Regions from separate parts of the Escherichia albertii genome, predicted to be linked through region 3. Evidence: predicted binding sites of a transcription regulator. Region 3 holds the regulator's gene; each other region holds the start of a gene.
What was found. Region 3 encodes sigma-54, which starts transcription at its own class of promoters, with help from an activator protein. Its sites were predicted from a motif close to GTTGGCACANNTTTCGCTNT; they were not measured.
Positions count from the first base shown of each region.

Region 1 (6,933 bases), 560 kb from region 3:
GCTGAAATCGCCTATGTTCCAGTCACTGTTGCCACAATACGCGACCAAGCTGGGTATCAAACCGGATCAAGTCGAGCAGTATTACATCGATAAAGTACCGCTCAAACGCGGCTGCGATTATCAGGATGTGCTGAATATGCTGCTGTTCTACGCCAGTCCTAAGGCGTCGTACTGCACCGGACAGTCAATCAATGTCACCGGTGGTCAGGTAATGTTCTGATCAACAGCGGAGATCCGTTAAGGATCTCCGCAAGACTGATGACAAACGCAAAACTGCCTGATGCGCTGCGCTTATCAGGCCTACAGGACTTCCGCCACTACATTAAGGAGAAGTTATGGTATCCGCTCTCATCACCGTCGCCATTATCGCCTGGTGTACGCAACTGGCCTTAGGTGGCTGGCAAATTTCTCGTTTTAACCGTGCCTTCGACACACTATGCCAGCAAGGGCGGGTTGGCGTGGGACGTTCCAGCGGGCGCTTTAAACCACGGGTCGTGGTCGCCATTGCGCTGGACGATCAGCAGCGCATCGTCGACACCTTGTTTATGAAAGGACTGACCGTCTTCGCCCGACCGCAAAAAATTCCCGCAATTACCGGCATGCATGCGGGTGATTTACAGCCCGATGTGATCTTTCCCCATGATCCACTATCACAGAATGCTCTATCATTGGCGCTTAAACTGAAACGTGGATAATTTCGTTGTGAATGTTACTTGCTTGCGAAGTTATCATTTTGAAACCTAAATCAGGTAATCACGCCCATGAAACCTCGTCAGCGTCAGGCCGCCATTCTGGAGTATCTGCAAAAGCAGGGTAAATGCTCGGTTGAAGAATTGGCGCAATACTTTGACACCACAGGCACAACCATTCGCAAAGATCTGGTCATTCTGGAACATGCCGGAACCGTCATTCGTACTTATGGCGGAGTGGTGTTGAATAAAGAGGAATCCGATCCGCCTATCGATCATAAAACGCTTATCAACACCCACAAGAAAGAGCTGATTGCAGAAGCTGCCGTTGGTTTTATTCATGATGGCGATTCGATCATTCTTGATGCCGGCAGTACTGTTTTGCAAATGGTCCCCCTGCTCTCGCGCTTTAATAACATCACGGTGATGACCAACAGCCTGCATATCGTCAATGCGCTATCCGAACTGGATAACGAACAAACCATCCTGATGCCTGGTGGCACATTTCGCAAAAAATCGGCCTCATTTCACGGGCAACTGGCAGAGAATGCCTTCGAGTATTTCACCTTCGATAAATTGTTTATGGGCACCGACGGCATCGATCTCAATGCGGGCGTAACCACCTTCAATGAGGTCTTTACCGTCAGTAAAGCGATGTGTAATGCCGCGCGCGAAGTGATTTTGATGGCTGACTCATCGAAGTTTGGTCGTAAAAGCCCCAACGTGGTTTGTAGTCTTGAAAGCGTCGATAAGCTGATTACCGACGCAGGTATCGATCCAGCGTTTCGTCAGGCGCTGGAAGAAAAAGGGATCGACGTGATCATAACCGGAGAGAGCAATGAGTGAAGCACTACTGAACGCGGGACGTCAGACGTTAATGCTGGAGTTGCAGGAAGCAAGCCGTTTACCAGAACGTCTGGGCGATGATTTTGTTCGCGCCGCCAATATCATCCTGCACTGCGAAGGCAAAGTGGTGGTTTCGGGAATTGGTAAATCGGGCCACATTGGTAAGAAAATCGCTGCAACGCTTGCCAGCACCGGCACCCCGGCTTTTTTTGTCCATCCGGCAGAAGCACTGCACGGCGATCTGGGGATGATTGAAAGCCGCGATGTGATGCTGTTTATCTCTTACTCCGGTGGCGCAAAAGAGCTGGATCTGATTATTCCGCGTCTGGAAGATAAATCTATCGCGCTGCTGGCGATGACCGGCAAACCGACGTCACCGCTGGGCCTGGCGGCGAAAGCGGTGCTGGATATCTCCGTAGAACGCGAAGCCTGCCCGATGCACCTTGCGCCGACCTCCAGCACCGTCAATACCCTGATGATGGGTGACGCGCTGGCAATGGCGGTCATGCAGGCGCGCGGTTTTAATGAAGAAGATTTTGCCCGTTCACATCCAGCCGGAGCGCTGGGCGCTCGCTTGCTGAACAAAGTGCATCATCTGATGCGCCGTGATGACGCCATCCCACAGGTGGCGTTAAATGCCAGCGTGATGGACGCAATGCTGGAACTCAGTCGCACCGGTTTAGGTCTGGTGGCAGTGTGCGATGATCAACAACTGGTGAAAGGCGTCTTTACCGACGGTGATTTACGTCGCTGGCTGGTTAGCGGCGGCGCACTCACCACGCCAGTCAATGAAGCGATGACGGTCGGCGGCACCACGTTGCAGGCACAAAGCCGCGCCATCGACGCCAAAGAAATCCTGATGAAGCGCAAAATCACCGCCGCACCGGTAGTGGATGAAAACGGCAAACTCACCGGCGCAATTAACCTGCAGGATTTCTATCAGGCCGGAATAATTTAATCTTTCAATCCCAGACGTTTCGCCAGCCGATGCAGGTTGGCGACGTCGGTTTCCAGCATCCGCGCGCTGGCGGCCCAGTTGTGATGATTTTGTGCCAGTGCCTGGCGAATGGTTTCACGCTGGAACTCTTCTGTCGCTTCACGCAGATTTTGCTTAACGACGGGCATTGTCATCACTTCTGGCGACGGCAACGTCACCTCAGGAAAAGCAAAATGTTGCGCCTCAAGAACCACTTCATCGCCGCTGCGGGTCGCTCTCGCCAGCACCACCGCCCGATGAATAGCATGTTCCAGTTCGCGCACATTCCCCGGAAAACTGTAATGTTGCAGTAAATTTTGCGCACTGGCACTTAACACCACGCGGGAAAGCCCCAGCCGCAGACGACACTGCTCGCAAAAATACCCCGCCAGCAGAATGACGTCATCGCCCCGCTCACGCAGCGGCGGCACTGAAAGCGGAAAGACGCTCAGACGATGGAACAAGTCGGCGCGAAATCGCCCTGCAAGCACCTCTTCGCGTAAGTCACGGTTAGTCGCCGCCAGCACGCGCACATCCACGCGCAAACTGCGGTCATCGCCAACGCGCTGAATATCGCCATACTGCAACACCCGCAGTAGCTTGGCCTGCAATGCCAACGACAATTCGCCAATCTCATCCAGAAACAGCGTGCCGTTATCCGCCATTTCAAACTTCCCACTGCGGTTACTGATAGCACCAGTAAACGCCCCTTTCACATGCCCGAACAGTTCACTTTCCGCCACGCTTTCCGGCAGTGCGGCACAGTTGAGATAGACCAGCGGATTCACCGCCCGCGGCGAGGCTTCATGAATCGCTTTCGCCACCAGCTCTTTACCGGTTCCTGTTTCACCGCTAATTAAAACGTTGAGATCGGACGCCGCTACAATCTCAATCTCTTTTTTCAACTGCATCATGCCAGGGGACAAACCAATCATCTGCGTCGCTTTCACTGCTTCAAACGGCGCGGCATGACCCGGCAGCATATTCTGACTTTCCAGTTGTTCAATCAGCAACGCATTGCTTAACGCCCCCGCCGCCAGCGCGGCAATCAGCCGTAACTCTTCATCGCTGAAAACATCAAACTGATCGGGCTGCATCCCGTCCAGCGTCAATGCGCCGATCAGGTTTTGCCCGGCAAACAACGGCAAACCAACGCAGGCATGAACTTTCAGACTCTCCTGCCCGGGAATCAAACCGTCATAGGGATCGGGCAATTCGCTGTCTGCGGGAAAACGCACCACATCCCCGGCGCGGGCAATCGCTTCCAGCCGCGGATGACCTTCCAGCGCAAAGCGCCTGCCGAGCACATCTTTCGCCAGCCCGTCGATGGCGAGCGGAATAAACTGCCGCGAGTCGTAACGCAGCAACGCGGACGCATCACACTCCAGCACCTGACGCAACGTGGTGATCAGGCGCTGAAAACGATCCTGATGACCAATCCCGCGCTGCAATTCGATGGCGATATTCGCCAGCACATCAACGGAAAAACTCATCTTTGCCTCACTGTCAATTTGACTACAGATATTGTCATATCGACCATTCTATTGATAGTCATTTTGACTACCCATTAATGAGCATAAATTAATTTATTATTTAAAAACAATTAGATAAAAAATTGGCACGCAATCTGCAATCAGCAAGACATCTTTTTAGAACACGCTGAATAAATTGAGGTTGCTATGTCTATTGTGGTGAAAAATAACATTCATTGGGTGGGTCAACGTGACTGGGAAGTACGCGATTTTCACGGCACGGAATATAAAACGCTGCGCGGCAGCAGCTACAACAGCTACCTCATCCGCGAAGAAAAAAACGTGCTGATCGACACCGTCGACCATAAATTCAGCCGCGAATTTGTGCAGAATCTGCGTAATGAAATCGATCTGGCGGATATCGATTTCATCGTGATTAATCATGCAGAAGAAGACCACGCCGGGGCGCTGACCGAACTGATGGCGCAAATTCCCGATACGCCGATCTACTGTACAGCCAACGCTATCGACTCGATAAATGGTCATCACCATCACCCTGAGTGGAATTTCAACGTGGTAAAAACCGGCGACACGCTGGATATCGGTAACGGCAAACAGCTCATTTTTGTCGAAACGCCGATGCTGCACTGGCCGGACAGCATGATGACTTACCTGACAGGCGATGCGGTACTGTTCAGCAACGATGCTTTCGGTCAGCACTACTGCGACGAACATCTGTTCAACGATGAAGTGGATCAGACCGAACTTTTCGAACAGTGCCAACGTTACTACGCCAATATCCTGACGCCGTTCAGCCGCCTGGTAACGCCGAAAATCAACGAGATTCTGGGCTTTAACTTGCCAGTCGATATGATTGCCACCTCTCACGGCGTGGTCTGGCGCGATAACCCGACGCAAATTGTCGAGCTGTACCTGAAATGGGCGGCGGATTATCAGGAAGACAGAATCACCATTTTCTACGACACCATGTCGAATAATACCCGCATGATGGCCGATGCTATCGCCCAGGGGATTACGGAAACCGACCCACGCGTAGCGGTGAAAATCTTCAACGTTGCCCGAAGCGATAAAAACGAAATCCTGACCAATGTCTTCCGCTCAAAAGGCGTGCTGGTCGGTACTTCCACCATGAATAACGTAATGATGCCGAAAATCGCCGGGCTGGTGGAGGAGATGACCGGATTGCGCTTTCGTAACAAACGCGCCAGTGCTTTCGGCTCTCACGGCTGGAGCGGCGGTGCAGTTGACCGTCTTTCTACGCGTTTGCAGGATGCTGGTTTCGAAATGTCACTCAGCCTGAAAGCCAAATGGCGACCGGACCAGGACGCACTGGAATTATGTCGTGAACACGGTCGTGAAATCGCCCGTCAGTGGGCGCTCACGCCGCTGCCGCAGAACACCGTGAATACGGTGGTTAAAGAAGAAACCTGCGCCACCACAACGGCTGATCTCGGCCCACGGATGCAATGCAGCGTCTGCCAGTGGATTTACGATCCGGCAAAAGGCGAGCCAATGCAGGGCGTCGCACCAGGAACGCCGTGGAGTGAAGTCCCGGATAACTTCCTGTGCCCGGAATGTTCCCTCGGCAAAGATGTCTTTGATGAACTGGCATCGGAGGCAAAATGAGCAACGGCATTGTGATCATTGGTTCGGGCTTCGCCGCCCGCCAACTGGTGAAAAATATTCGCAAACAGGACGCCAGTATTCCATTAACCCTGATTGCCGCCGACAGCATGGACGAGTACAACAAACCAGACCTCAGTCATGTGATCAGTCAGGGGCAACGTGCCGACGATTTGACCCGCCAGACAGCAGGTGAATTTGCCGAGCAGTTTAATCTGCGCCTGTTTCCGCACACCTGGGTGACAGATATCGATGCCGAAGCCCATATGGTGAAAAGCCAGAATAATCAGTGGCAGTACGACAAGTTAGTGCTGGCAACCGGTGCCAGCGCCTTTGTCCCGCCGGTGCCCGGGCATGAGTTAATGCTGACGTTAAATAGTCAGCAAGAGTACAGGGCCTGTGAAACACAACTGCAGGAAGCGCAACGTGTGTTGATTGTCGGCGGTGGTTTGATTGGTAGCGAACTGGCGATGGATTTTTGTCGGGCTGGAAAAGCGGTCACGCTAATCGATAACGCCGCCAGTATTCTGGCGTCGTTAATGCCACCGGAAGTCAGCAGCCGCTTGCAGCATCGGTTGACAGAGATGGGCGTTCATCTGCTGTTGAAATCTCAGTTATTAGAGCTGGAAAAAACAGACTCTGGTATTCAGGCAACGCTGGACCGCCAGCGCAGCATCGAAGTGGATACGGTAATTGCCGCCACCGGACTGCGCCCGGAAACCGCCCTGGCACGACGCGCCGGGCTGACGATTAATCGCGGCGTTTGCGTCGATAGTTATCTGCAAACCAGTAATGCCGATATTTACGCGCTGGGCGATTGCGCGGAAATTAACGGTCAGGTATTGCCGTTCCTCCAGCCGATTCAACTTAGCGCGATGGTGCTGGCAAAAAATCTTCTCGGCAATAACACACCGCTGAAACTTCCCGCCATGCTGGTAAAAATCAAAACGCCGGAGTTACCGCTGCATCTGGCAGGAGAAACCCAGCGTCAGGATTTACGCTGGCAGATTAATACCGAACGCCAGGGAATGGTGGCGCGCGGCGTTGACGATACTGACCAGCTTCGCGCCTTTGTGGTCAGTGAGGATCGGATGAAAGAGGCGTTTGGATTGTTAAAAACGTTGCCGGTGTAGGCGCAATGTCGGATGCGACGCTAACGCGTCTTATCCGACCTACGGGGAACGCATATGTTGGTCACATCATACATTCATGCCGCATCCGGCTACTGTGCCCAAAATGTCGGATGCGGCGCTGACGCGTCTTATCCAACCTACGGGGCGTATGTGTAGGCCGGATAAGGCGTTTA
Region 1 covers NZ_CP117568.1:1,805,371-1,812,303, forward strand. The annotation lists gene srlD (sorbitol-6-phosphate dehydrogenase) at 1-220, shown strand, start outside; gene gutM (transcriptional regulator GutM) at 336-695, shown strand; gene srlR (glucitol operon DNA-binding transcriptional repressor SrlR) at 762-1,535, shown strand; gene gutQ (arabinose-5-phosphate isomerase GutQ) at 1,528-2,493, shown strand; gene norR (nitric oxide reductase transcriptional regulator NorR) at 2,490-4,004, opposite strand; gene norV (anaerobic nitric oxide reductase flavorubredoxin) at 4,191-5,630, shown strand; gene norW (NADH:flavorubredoxin reductase NorW) at 5,627-6,760, shown strand.
Region 1: the regulator sigma-54 is predicted to act here: its motif matches at 4,126-4,145, upstream of norV (anaerobic nitric oxide reductase flavorubredoxin).

Region 2 (6,933 bases), 540 kb from region 3:
CCACCACTTCGCCAATCAGCGCTGCATCTTGTCCCAATGGATGGGATTTCAGCGTTGCTAACACTTGCTCTGCCGCGTTGCGTTCTACTGCGATCACCAGTTTGCCTTCGTTGGCAAAGTTGAGTGCATCCAGTCCTAACAGCTCGCAAACACCGCGCACGGCAGGTTTAACGGGCAGCGCAGATTCGGAAAGTTCAATACCAAAACCACAAGCCGCTGCGAACTCATGGACAACGGCATTCACGCCGCCGCGCGTGGCATCACGCAGTGCTTTTACGCCGGGAATGTTGCGTAGCGTCTGAATCAGCGGCGTCAGTACCGCACAGTCGCTGACCAGTTCGCCATCCAGCCCCAGTTGTTCGCGCAGATTAAGGATAGTCGCCCCGTGGTCGCCGAGCGTACCGCTCACCAGCAAGACATCGCCTGCGGTCAGAGTTTGTGCGCCCCAGTGAATATTCGCCGGGATAGCACCCATGCCCGCAGTGTTGATGAACAGTTTGTCCGCCGCGCCGCGTTGCACCACTTTAGTATCGCCCGTAACGATAGCAATGCCTGCCGCGCGGGCGGTTTCAGCCATGCTGGTGACCACCGCTTTTAGCGTTTCCATCGGCAATCCTTCTTCAAGGATAAATCCGCAAGAAAGATAACGGGGAATTGCACCGCTGACCGCAACGTCATTGGCGGTGCCGCAAATTGCCAGCTTGCCGATATTACCGCCAGGAAAGAACAGCGGGTCAATGACGTAGCTATCGGTGGAAAACGCCAGACGGTCGCCTTCCGCCACCAGTTGCGCCAGCTCAAGACGTGCCTGGTCTTCCTGTTCCGCCAGCCACGGATTGGCAAAGGCTTCCATAAACAGGCTGTTGATTAATTGTTGCATCGCCTGGCCGCCGCTGCCGTGGGCGAGTTGGATATTATTCACGCTTCACTCTCCTGCTGACGATACTGATACCACGCAGCGCACGCTCCTTCAGAAGAGACCATCAGTGCACCGAACGCGGTTTGAGGATTACAGGTATTACCAAACAACGGGCATTGATGCGGCTTACATTTGCCCGTCAACACTTCGCCACAACGTGCGCGTGGGTCATCACAAACCTGCTGCGGCGCCGGGCGGAAATGCGCTTCAGCATCGAATCGCTGATAGTCTGGTGTTAAGTGCACGCCAGAAGATTCAATGACGCCAAGGCCGCGCCATTCACTGTCGCCGTTGACGCAGAACACATCGGCAATCGCCTGTTGCGCCAGCAGATTACCCGCATCCGGTACCACCCGGCGGTACTGATTCTCTACCTTGCTGTGGTCCGCTATTTTCTGCTCTACCAGCATCACTACGCCTTGCAGTAGATCAAGCGGTTCGAAACCAGCGACCACCAGAGGACGATGAAAATCGCTGGCGATAAAATTATAGGCATCGGTGCCGATCACCATACTGACGTGACCGGGGGCCAGAAATGCATCGATACCGTTATCTGGCTGTTCCAGCAAACTGCGCAGCGTCGGGATAAGAGTAATGTGCTGGCAGAAGAAGTAAAAATTCTGCACATCGCGCGCTTTCGCCTGTTGCAGCGTGATGGCCGTGGTCGGCATGGTGGTTTCAAAACCTAAGCCGAAGAACACCACTTTGCGGGCTGGATTCTCCTGCGCCAGTTTCAACGCATCCATTGGCGAGTAGACGATGCGCACATCGGCGCCGCGCGCTTTTGCTTGCAACAGCGAACCCTGTTTTCCCGGTACGCGCATGGCGTCGCCAAAGGTACAGAAGATAACTTCAGGATGGCTGGCAATCTCCACGCAGGTATCGATTCTGCCCATCGGCAGCACGCACACCGGGCAACCCGGACCGTGGATAAACTCGACGTTTTCCGGCAGCAACTGATCGAGGCCGAATTTAAAGATGGCGTGCGTATGACCGCCGCACACTTCCATAATCCGCAAAGGGCGTTCGGCGGTGTAAGAGAGATGTGAAGCTCGTTCGCGCAGATGCTCAATTAACTGCATCACCTGTTCCGGGGCGCGATATTCATCAACAAAACGCATTATTTTTCCTCGCCATACAACAGCGCGCCGACATCCGGCTCAACGTCAAACATATTTTGTAAGGCGTCGAGAGTGTCGCGCGCTTCGGCTTCATTAATTACGCTCATGGCAAAGCCAACGTGAACCAATACCCACTGGCCCACGCGCGGTTGACCGTTTTCATCGCAACTGCCGACCAACGTTAAATCGACATCGCGCTGAATGCCGCAGACGTCGACTTTCGCCTGATTGCCGTCAATAGCGCGGATCTGGCCGGGAACGCCTATGCACATCGCTGTGCCTCCAGCCAGTTCAGCCACTGATCCATCCCTTCTCCACTGGTGGCGGAAATCAGGATGATTTCAATTTCTGGATTGACTTCGCGGGCGCAGGCGATGCACTTCTCAACGTCGAAATTGAGATACGGCAGCAGGTCGACTTTGTTGAGCAGCATCAGCGAGGCGGCGGCGAACATATGCGGATATTTCAGCGGTTTATCTTCGCCTTCGGTGACAGAAAGTACGGCGACTTTGTGTTTTTCACCCAGATCGAAGCTGGCCGGGCATACGAGGTTGCCGACGTTTTCGATAAACAGAATACCGTTATCGTCCAGTGGCAGGCGCGGTGCGGCATCGGCGATCATCTGTGCGTCAAGATGGCAACCTTTACCGGTATTCACCTGAATCGCTGGCGTGCCGGTAGCGCGAATGCGCGCGGCATCGTTCACAGTTTGCTGGTCACCTTCAATAACTGCGCACGGAACGCTGTCTTTCAGGCGCATTAAGGTTTCCGTCAGCAGGGTAGTTTTACCGGAACCAGGGCTGGAAACCAGGTTGAGCACCAGCTGCTTGCGGGCTGCAAAGCGCGCGCGGTTGCGTTCTGCCAGACGGTTATTTTTGTCCAGCACGTCAATTTCTACTTCCAGCATCCGACGCTGGCTCATGCCCGGCGCGTGAGTGCCCGCTTCGCCGTGACCATAATGCAGGTCTCCTTCTTCGGTCTGGCTGGGGGTAAATTCAGGCGCTTTAATACCGGTGATTTTCATTTTCGGGCGTGCCGCCGGGGCAAATGGCGCGCTACGAAACGCGGAATGAGGGTTATGTTCATCACCCTCGATATACAGGTTGCCTTCACCGCAACCACATGTTGTACACATCGCTCACTCCTGGTCTATTTCTATCCGCCGAATCTGTAAACCGTCGTCTGCCACAATGCGCAACATGTCGCCATGGCACTGTGGGCAGCGGCGGACGCGTTGGGTCAGTAGCGTCACATACTGTTGGCATGTTTCACACCAACACTCGGCCTCTTGTTCTTCGAGGTGCAGTTTACAACCTTCCGCCACGCTGCCGCGGCAAACCAGATCAAAACAAAAGGCAAGAGAGCTGGTTTCGACGCAAGAAAATGCGCCAATTTTGAGCCAGACCCCAGTTACGCGTTTTGCACCGTGTTTTGCGGCCTGCTGTTCGATCAATTCCAGTGCCCGTTGGCAGAGGGTTATTTCGTGCATATCGCCTCCCATTAACTATTGCCCGTTACAAGCAATAACTGTGCCAGTGTTGATTATCCCTGCGGTGAATAATGTCGATGATGTCGAAATGACACGTCGTCACGGCGACGAAATTCGACTTATTAATAAAAAATACATAAATAACAATAAATTAAAAGTTGGCACAGAAAATGCTTAAAACTGGCATCTCTGTTAAACGGGTAACCTGACAATGACTATTTGGGAAATAAGCGAGAAAGCCGATTACATCGCACAGCGGCATCGTCGCCTACAGGACCAGTGGCATATCTACTGCAATTCGCTGGTTCAGGGGATCACGTTATCGAAAGCGCGTCTGCACCATGCCATGAGCTGCGCGCCAGACAAAGAACTCTGTTTCGTCCTTTTTGAACATTTTCGCATTTACGTCACCCTGGCGGATGGCTTTAACAGCCACACCATTGAGTACTACGTCGAAGCGAAAGAGGGAGGAGACAAACAGCGGATTGCGCAGGCGCAGTTGAGCATTGACGGCATGATTGATGACAAGGTCGACATCCGCAATCGCGAGAAAGTGCTGGAACACTATCTCGAAAAAATCGCTGGCGTTTACGACAGCTTATACACCGCCATTGAAAACAATACGCCGGTGAATTTAAGCCAACTGGTAAAGGGACAAAGCCCGGCTGCATGAACTGAGGCTTTGCCCGTTTTGCAGGCGTTATGCCTGTTTGGGGATGGGCGTGTCGATGAGTGTCGAAAATGACATTTCATCGGCATGTTTTCGTCAAAAATGACAATCACCTGAGGAATGCCTGGTGAATCGTTTTGTAATTGCTGACTCCACGCTCTGTATCGGCTGCCACACCTGTGAGGCCGCCTGTTCAGAGACGCATCGCCAGCACGGCCTGCAATCAATGCCGCGCCTGCGAGTGATGCTGAATGATAAAGAATCTGCGCCGCAGCTCTGTCACCACTGTGAAGATGCGCCCTGTGCGGTGGTCTGCCCGGTTAACGCGATTACCCGCGTTAATGGCGCAGTGCAGCTAAATGAAAGCCTGTGTGTAAGCTGCAAACTGTGCGGCATCGCCTGCCCGTTTGGCGCCATTGAGTTTTCCGGTAGCCGTCCGCTGGATATTCCGGCTAATGCTAATACCCCGAAAGCGCCACCAGCACCGCCTGCTCCGGCGCGTGTCAGCACGCTACTTGACTGGGTGCCGGGTATTCGCGCTATCGCCGTCAAATGCGATCTCTGCTATTTCGATGAGCAAGGTCCGGCCTGCGTGCGGATGTGCCCAACCAAAGCCCTGCATCTGGTGGATAACACCGATATCGCCCGCGTCAGCAAGCGTAAGCGTGAGCTGACCTTTAACACCGATTTTGGCGATCTCACCTTGTTTCAGCAGGCTCAAAGTGGAGAGGCTAAATGAGCGCAATTTCCCTGATCAATAGCGGCGTTGCGTGGTTTGTCGCCGCCGCTGTTCTGGCATTTCTCTTTTCTTTTCATAAGGCGCTGAGCGGCTGGATTGCCGGGATTGGCGGCGCTGTCGGTAGCCTGTACACGGCTGCCGCGGGTGTTACCGTGCTGACTGGCGCGGTTGGCGTGAGCGGCGCGCTTTCGCTGGTGAGTTTCGATATTCAAATCTCTCCGCTTAACGCGATTTGGCTGATTACGCTCGGCCTGTGCGGTCTGTTTGTCAGCCTCTACAACATTGACTGGCATCGCCACGCGCAGGTGAAATGCAACGGCTTGCAGATCAATATGTTGATGGCTGCCGCCGTGTGCGCCGTTATCGCCAGCAACCTGGGGATGTTCGTGGTAATGGCAGAAATTATGGCCCTGTGCGCGGTGTTCCTCACCAGCAACAGCAAAGAGGGAAAGCTGTGGTTTGCACTGGGACGTCTTGGCACGTTGCTGTTGGCGATTGCCTGCTGGCTGGTCTGGCAGCGTTACGGCACGCTGGATCTGCGCCTGCTGGATATGCGTGTGCAGCAACTGCCGCTCGGTTCTGATATCTGGCTGCTCGGCGTGATTGGCTTCGGCTTGCTGGCCGGGATTATCCCGCTGCACGGTTGGGTGCCGCAGGCTCATGCCAACGCCTCTGCGCCAGCCGCTGCCCTGTTTTCCACGGTGGTGATGAAAATTGGCCTGCTGGGTATTTTAACCCTGTCGCTGCTGGGCGGTAACGCGCCGCTGTGGTGGGGAATTGCGCTGCTGGTGCTCGGTATGATCACCGCATTCGTCGGCGGCCTGTATGCGCTGATGGAACACAACATCCAGCGTCTGCTGGCTTACCACACTCTGGAAAATATTGGCATCATCCTGTTGGGGCTGGGCGCTGGCGTAACGGGTATCGCGCTCGAACAACCGGCGCTGATTGCTCTTGGCCTGGTCGGTGGTCTGTACCATCTGCTTAACCATAGCCTGTTCAAAAGCGTGCTGTTCCTCGGCGCGGGTAGCGTCTGGTTCCGTACCGGTCATCGCGATATCGAAAAACTCGGTGGCATTGGTAAGAAAATGCCGGTTATCTCCATCGCCATGTTAGTCGGGCTGATGGCAATGGCTGCGCTGCCGCCGCTGAACGGTTTTGCCGGGGAATGGGTTATCTACCAGTCCTTCTTCAAAATGAGCAATAGCGGGGCATTCGTTGCTCGTCTGTTCGGGCCGCTGCTCGCCGTGGGGCTGGCAATTACCGGTGCGCTGGCGGTGATGTGTATGGCGAAAGTTTATGGCGTCACTTTCCTTGGCGCGCCGCGTACCAAAGAAGCAGAAAACGCAGCTTGTGCGCCGTTCCTGATGTGCGTCAGCGTAGTGGCGTTGGCGATTTGCTGTGTGATTGGCGGTGTCGCTGCGCCGTGGTTGCTGCCGATGCTGTCGGCTGCGGTGCCTCTGCCACTGGAACCTGCTAACACCACCGTTTCTCAACCGATGATCACGCTGCTGCTGATTGCCTGCCCGCTGCTGCCATTCATCATTATGGCGATTTGCAAAGGCGACCGTCTGCCGTCGCGTTCCCGCGGTGCGGCCTGGGTGTGCGGCTATGACCACGAAAAATCAATGGTGATTACCGCTCATGGCTTTGCCATGCCGGTGAAACAGGCTTTTGCTCCGGTGCTGAAATTGCGCAAATGGCTGAATCCGGTGTCGCTGGTACCGGGCTGGCAGTGCGAGGGGAGTGCGTTGCTGTTCCGCCGGATGGCGCTGGTTGAACTGGCGGTACTGGTGGTGATTATTGTTTCACGAGGAGCCTGAGAATGAGTGTTCTATATCCGTTAATTCAGGCGCTGGTGTTATTTGCCGTTGCGCCGCTGCTCTCCGGTATTACCCGTGTGGCGCGTGCCCGTCTGCATAACCGTCGCGGGCCGGGCGTGTTGCAGGAGTATCGCGACATTATCAAACTGCTGGGCCGCCAGAGCGTTGGCCC
Region 2 covers NZ_CP117568.1:1,822,579-1,829,511, reverse strand. The annotation lists gene hypE (hydrogenase maturation carbamoyl dehydratase HypE) at 1-922, opposite strand, end outside; gene hypD (hydrogenase formation protein HypD) at 919-2,040, opposite strand; gene hypC (hydrogenase 3 maturation protein HypC) at 2,040-2,312, opposite strand; gene hypB (hydrogenase nickel incorporation protein HypB) at 2,303-3,175, opposite strand; gene hypA (hydrogenase maturation nickel metallochaperone HypA) at 3,179-3,529, opposite strand; gene hycA (formate hydrogenlyase regulator HycA) at 3,741-4,202, shown strand; gene hycB (formate hydrogenlyase subunit HycB) at 4,327-4,938, shown strand; gene hycC (formate hydrogenlyase subunit 3) at 4,935-6,761, shown strand; gene hycD (formate hydrogenlyase subunit HycD) at 6,764-6,933, shown strand, end outside.
Region 2: the regulator sigma-54 is predicted to act here: its motif matches at 3,687-3,706, upstream of hycA (formate hydrogenlyase regulator HycA).

Region 3 (6,933 bases):
ACAAACAAACTCAGCCTTAATCTTGTGCTTGCCAGCTCACTTCTGGCCGCCAGTATTCCGGCATTTGCCGTAACCGGGGACACTGACCAGCCGATCCACATTGAATCGGACCAGCAGTCTCTTGATATGCAAGGCAACGTGGTTACCTTCACCGGTAACGTCATCGTTACCCAGGGCACCATCAAAATTAATGCCGATAAAGTGGTCGTCACCCGTCCCGGTGGCGAACAAGGTAAAGAAGTGATCGATGGCTACGGTAAACCTGCAACTTTCTATCAGATGCAGGACAACGGCAAACCTGTCGAAGGTCACGCCTCCCAGATGCACTACGAACTGGCAAAAGATTTTGTTGTACTTACTGGCAATGCCTTTCTGAAGCAGATCGACAGCAACATCACGGGTGATAAGATCACATATCTGGTGAAAGAGCAGAAAATGCAGGCCTTCAGCGACAAAGGCAAGCGCGTAACCACCGTTCTGGTACCGTCGCAGTTGCAGGACAAAAACAACAAAGGCCAAACCCCGGCGCAGAAGAAGGGTAATTAATTCGTTATGGCAACATTAACCGCAAAGAACCTTGCAAAAGCCTATAAAGGCCGCCGCGTGGTAGAAGACGTCAGTCTGACCGTCAATTCCGGGGAAATTGTCGGTCTGCTTGGGCCAAACGGCGCCGGTAAGACAACGACTTTCTATATGGTTGTAGGTATCGTGCCGCGCGACGCGGGCAACATCATCATTGATAATGACGATATCAGCCTGCTTCCACTACACGCCCGCGCACGTCGCGGTATCGGTTATCTGCCGCAGGAAGCTTCAATTTTTCGTCGCCTGAGCGTCTACGATAACCTGATGGCAGTACTACAAATTCGTGACGACTTATCGGCTGAACAGCGCGAAGACCGCGCAAATGAGCTGATGGAAGAGTTCCACATTGAGCATTTGCGCGACAGCATGGGACAGTCACTCTCCGGTGGTGAACGTCGCCGTGTAGAAATTGCCCGCGCACTGGCAGCGAATCCGAAATTTATCCTGCTCGATGAACCATTTGCTGGGGTCGATCCGATCTCGGTTATCGACATCAAACGCATTATTGAACATCTGCGCGATAGCGGTCTGGGTGTGCTGATCACTGACCACAATGTGCGTGAAACACTGGCGGTTTGTGAACGCGCTTACATCGTCAGTCAGGGGCATTTGATCGCCCACGGCACGCCTACAGAAATCTTACAAGACGAACACGTTAAGCGTGTATACCTTGGGGAAGACTTCAGACTCTGATAGGGTAGAAGTTTGCGACGTTTTAGCAGGAGAATACGATTCTGAACATGAAGCAAGGTTTGCAACTCAGGCTTAGTCAACAACTGGCGATGACGCCTCAGCTACAACAGGCGATTCGTCTGTTGCAGTTGTCCACGCTGGAGCTTCAGCAGGAGCTACAGCAAGCGCTGGAGAGCAATCCGCTGCTTGAGCAAATCGACACTCATGAAGAAATCGACACCCGCGAAACACAAGACAGCGAAACGCTGGACGCCGCTGACGCGCTCGAACAAAAAGAGATGCCGGAAGAGCTACCGCTTGATGCCAGTTGGGACACGATCTATACCGCCGGTACACCATCTGGCACCAGCGGCGACTACATCGACGACGAGTTGCCGATCTATCAGGGTGAAACGACGCAAACCTTGCAAGATTACCTGATGTGGCAGGTCGAACTGACGCCGTTTTCCGATACTGACCGCGCTATCGCCACCTCTATCGTCGATGCTGTTGATGAGACGGGTTATCTCACCGTGCCGCTGGAAGATATTCTCGAAAGCATGGGCGATGACGAGATCGATATCGATGAAATTGAAGCTGTCCTCAAACGGATCCAGCGCTTTGACCCGGTTGGCGTAGCAGCGAAAGATCTGCGCGACTGCCTGTTGATCCAACTCTCCCAGTTCGACAAAACCACGCCGTGGCTGGAAGAGGCCAGACTCATTATAAGCGATCACCTTGATCTGTTAGCCAATCACGACTTCCGCACGTTAATGCGCGTTACACGACTGAAAGAAGATGTGCTGAAAGAAGCCGTCAATCTGATCCAGTCGCTCGATCCGCGTCCGGGTCAGTCGATCCAGACCGGCGAACCGGAATATGTCATTCCAGACGTGTTAGTACGTAAGCATAACGGTCGCTGGACGGTTGAACTCAACAGTGACAGCATTCCGCGTCTGCAAATCAACCAGCACTACGCCTCAATGTGCAACAGCGCACGCAACGATGGCGATAGTCAGTTTATCCGCAGCAATCTGCAGGATGCCAAATGGTTGATAAAGAGTCTGGAAAGCCGTAACGATACGCTGCTGCGCGTCAGTCGCTGTATCGTTGAACAGCAGCAAGCCTTCTTTGAACAAGGCGAAGAATATATGAAACCGATGGTGCTGGCCGATATCGCCCAGGCCGTCGAGATGCATGAATCGACGATATCTCGCGTGACCACGCAAAAATATCTGCATAGTCCACGAGGCATTTTTGAACTGAAGTATTTCTTTTCCAGTCATGTCAATACTGAGGGCGGGGGCGAAGCCTCTTCCACAGCGATTCGCGCACTGGTGAAGAAATTAATCGCGGCGGAAAACCCAGCGAAACCGTTGAGCGACAGCAAGTTAACCTCTTTGCTGTCGGAACAAGGTATCATGGTGGCGCGCCGTACTGTTGCGAAGTACCGAGAGTCTTTATCCATTCCGCCGTCAAACCAGCGTAAACAGCTCGTTTGACCCAACTGATAAGGAAGACGCTATGCAGCTCAACATTACCGGAAATAACGTCGAGATCACCGAGGCCCTGCGCGAATTTGTCACCTCAAAATTTGCCAAACTTGAGCAATATTTTGACCGAATCAACCAGGTTTATGTTGTTCTGAAAGTGGAGAAAGTCACCCACACCTCAGATGCGACACTGCATGTTAACGGTGGTGAAATTCATGCCAGTGCGGAAGGTCAGGATATGTACGCCGCCATTGACGGTTTAATTGATAAGCTGGCACGTCAGTTGACCAAGCATAAAGATAAATTGAAACAACACTAATTGTCCGGGCGATTAGCAAGTGCATAACGGCCTGTTGTGCAGCACAACAGGCCATTTGTACGGTTAATGCTCCGAACCTGTTCCACGGTTTGAGTGGACGGGTTCTTAGGTGAAATTATGATAAATAATGATACAACTCTACAGCTTAGCAGTGTTCTTAACAGGGAATGTACGCGAAGTCGCGTCCACTGCCAGAGCAAAAAACGTGCACTGGAAATCATCAGCGAACTGGCGGCAAAGCAGCTTAGCCTGCCGCCTCAGGTAGTTTTTGAAGCTATCCTGACGCGGGAAAAAATGGGCAGTACCGGTATCGGTAATGGCATTGCGATCCCGCACGGCAAACTGGAAGAAGATACCCTGCGTGCCGTTGGCGTCTTCGTTCAACTGGAAACGCCAATCGCTTTTGATGCTATCGACAACCAACCCGTCGATCTGCTTTTTGCCCTGCTGGTGCCTGCTGACCAAACCAAAACGCACCTGCATACTCTTTCACTGGTTGCGAAACGCCTGGCGGACAAAACCATTTGCCGCCGTTTACGCGCCGCCCAGAGCGATGAAGAGCTGTATCAAATCATTACGGATACCGAAGGTACTCCGAATGAAGCGTAGTTATTCGGTAATGTCTCTTTTAGACGTTGTGAGGAGAAACAGTACATGGTACTGATGATCGTCAGCGGACGTTCAGGTTCAGGTAAATCTGTCGCCCTGCGTGCGCTGGAAGATATGGGTTTTTACTGCGTGGATAACCTTCCCGTCGTACTGTTACCCGATCTGGCCCGCACCCTGGCCGATCGCGAGATTTCTGCTGCTGTCAGCATTGATGTTCGCAATATGCCAGAGTCGCCTGAAATATTCGAACAGGCGATGAGCAATCTACCTGATGCTTTCTCACCGCAACTGCTTTTTCTTGATGCCGACCGTAACACCTTAATTCGCCGTTACAGCGATACGCGACGCCTGCATCCGCTCTCCAGCAAAAACCTGTCGCTGGAAAGTGCTATCGACAAGGAAAGCGATCTGCTGGAACCACTGCGCTCACGGGCCGATCTGATTGTCGATACATCAGAAATGTCCGTTCACGAGCTGGCGGAAATGCTGCGTACCCGTTTGCTGGGTAAACGTGAGCGTGAACTGACGATGGTGTTTGAGTCCTTCGGCTTCAAGCACGGTATTCCTATCGATGCGGATTACGTCTTTGACGTACGTTTCCTGCCGAACCCGCACTGGGATCCCAAACTGCGTCCGATGACCGGTCTTGATAAGCCCGTCGCCGCATTCCTTGACCGCCACACAGAAGTACACAATTTTATCTACCAGACGCGTAGTTATCTTGAGCTATGGTTACCTATGCTGGAAACCAATAACCGTAGCTACCTGACGGTCGCTATTGGTTGTACCGGCGGGAAACACCGTTCGGTGTATATTGCAGAACAACTGGCAGACTACTTCCGCTCACGCGGTAAAAACGTGCAGTCACGCCATCGTACGCTGGAAAAACGCAAATCATGACCGTCAAACAAACCGTCGAAATCACTAATAAGCTGGGCATGCATGCCCGGCCTGCTATGAAATTGTTTGAATTAATGCAAGGTTTTGACGCTGAAGTGCTGCTACGCAACGACGAAGGGACCGAAGCTGAAGCCAATAGCGTTATTGCTCTGTTGATGTTGGACTCCGCCAAGGGACGACAGATTGAAGTAGAAGCAACTGGCCCACAGGAAGTTGAGGCGCTGGCCGCCGTTATCGCCCTCTTTAACTCCGGTTTTGACGAAGATTAATCTTCATCATTCAGACACTTAAATCCCTCTAAATACACACCTTCAGACGAAATAGCACCTGGGATAGGATCATCCCTGGCTTCCGAGATTTGTACATTTCGTGCTCTTTTTATCTCCAAACCAACATTAAGAAAACCTTAAGAAAGGCTGTTTAAATTCTGTTTAAGTAAAACGCCCATACTGGAGAATGTCAGGATATATTTCCAGGAGATGGCATGATCCACTTATCCGCACAAACTCCCCTGGGCACCGGAAGACATCGTAAATGTTATGCGCATCCGGATGATACCCAACGCTGCATTAAGATTGTCTACCACCGTGGCGACGGTGGGGATAAAGAGATTCGCCGTGAGTTAAAATACTATGCGCACCTTAACCGCCGATTAAAAGACTGGAGCGGGCTCCCACGTTACCACGGTACAGTTGAGACGGATTGTGGAACGGGTTACGTCTACGACGTAATTACCGATTTCGACGGAAAGCCATCAATTACGTTGAGCGAATTTGCTGAGCAATGCCGTTACGAAGATGATGTCACACAATTGCGCCAGTTACTGAAACAACTGAAACGTTATTTACAGGATAATCGCATCGTGACGATGTCGCTGAAGCCACAAAACATCCTCTGCCATCGCATCAGCGAATCAGAGATTGTCCCTGTCGTCTGCGACAATATTGGGGAAAGTACGCTAATTCCACTGGCGACCTGGTCGAAGTGGTGTTGCCAGCGTAAACAAGCACGGTTATGGAAACGGTTTGTTGCGCAACCGGCATTAGCTATTGCTCTACAAAAAGAGGCGCTGCCTCGCGAGAGCAAAAGGCTCGCCCTCTCCTCACGCGAAGCTTAATCCAGTTGGTGTTGCCGCATAAATGACTCGCCGCCTAACTGGCGCATTTGTCGTAAAATCCACGCCTGACGGTTACGCACGTAACCTGATGGCGCAGAGACTTTAAAACGTAGCGGGTTCGGTAGCACTGCTGCCAGTAACGCGGCTTCCGACTGAGTAAGTTTGCTGGCTGGCTTATGAAAATAGCGCTGCGCCGCAGCTTCGACACCAAACACCCCTTCACCAAATTCAGCAATATTGAGGTAAACCGTCAGGATGCGCTTTTTGCTCCAGACTGTTTCTATCCCCAACGTCAGGACAGCTTCCAGCCCTTTACGTATCCAGCTACGCCCATCCCACAAAAAAAGATTTTTAGCCGTCTGCTGGGAAAGGGTTGATGCACCGCGAATGCGGTTTTCATTGCGCTCATTGTGTGCCAGAGCTTTCTCAATGGAAGCGACATCAAACCCCCAGTGCTCGGGAAATTTTTGATCTTCAGCGGCAATCACCGCCAGCCCCATCCACGGCGAAATTTGTTCCATACTGGCCCACTCAGAATGCGCCACATAACGAAAATTACCGTGCAACCAGGCATTCACTTGCCGCTCCGCCATTACCGCCGAGAACGGTACCGGAACCACACTAAACAGTACAATGCCCCCGCTCCAGAACACAGCGAGAACAACGACTAACCGCAGAAGAAAACGGCGAACAAAGTTGAACGCCGTTAAGCGGCTTTTGCTCATTCAGCCAGAACCAGTACGCGGGAAACCAGCTTATCGATACCGCTTGCCGCTTCAGCGATATTCTGTGCCAACATATATGCTGGCGTAGTGACAATCTTATTGTCTTCATCAACAACGATATCATCGACCGGGCAAGGTACATGTTCTGCCCCCATCTCCTCCAGCACTTCAGCGGTATCAATATCTGTACCAATGGTCAGGCGCAGGGGGAAATCAAAGATTTTCGGCAACATTGCTGGAGCAATACACATAAACCCCTGCGGTTTACCGGCCTGATGCATCGCTTGCGCCAGTGCTTTTAACGCGTTGTCAACGTGGCACTCGCTGCCCTGGCTTGCAAAGTTGCTTAAATTTTTTGCTGCGCCAAAGCCTCCGGGCACAATCAGCGCATCCAGTTCGGCAGCATCGGCCTGCGCCAAAGAACGGATCTCACCACGAGCAATGCGCGCCGCTTCAATCAGCACATTACGTGATTCAGCCATTGCCTCCCCAGTTAAATGGTTGATGACATCA
Region 3 covers NZ_CP117568.1:2,361,804-2,368,736, forward strand. The annotation lists gene lptA (lipopolysaccharide ABC transporter substrate-binding protein LptA) at 1-546, shown strand, start outside; gene lptC (LPS export ABC transporter periplasmic protein LptC) at 1-20, shown strand, start outside; gene lptB (LPS export ABC transporter ATP-binding protein) at 553-1,278, shown strand; gene rpoN (RNA polymerase factor sigma-54) at 1,326-2,759, shown strand; gene hpf (ribosome hibernation promoting factor) at 2,782-3,069, shown strand; gene ptsN (PTS IIA-like nitrogen regulatory protein PtsN) at 3,187-3,678, shown strand; gene rapZ (RNase adapter RapZ) at 3,724-4,578, shown strand; gene npr (PTS phosphocarrier protein NPr) at 4,575-4,847, shown strand; gene yrbL (PhoP regulatory network protein YrbL) at 5,063-5,695, shown strand; gene mtgA (monofunctional biosynthetic peptidoglycan transglycosylase) at 5,692-6,420, opposite strand; gene elbB (isoprenoid biosynthesis glyoxalase ElbB) at 6,417-6,933, opposite strand, start outside.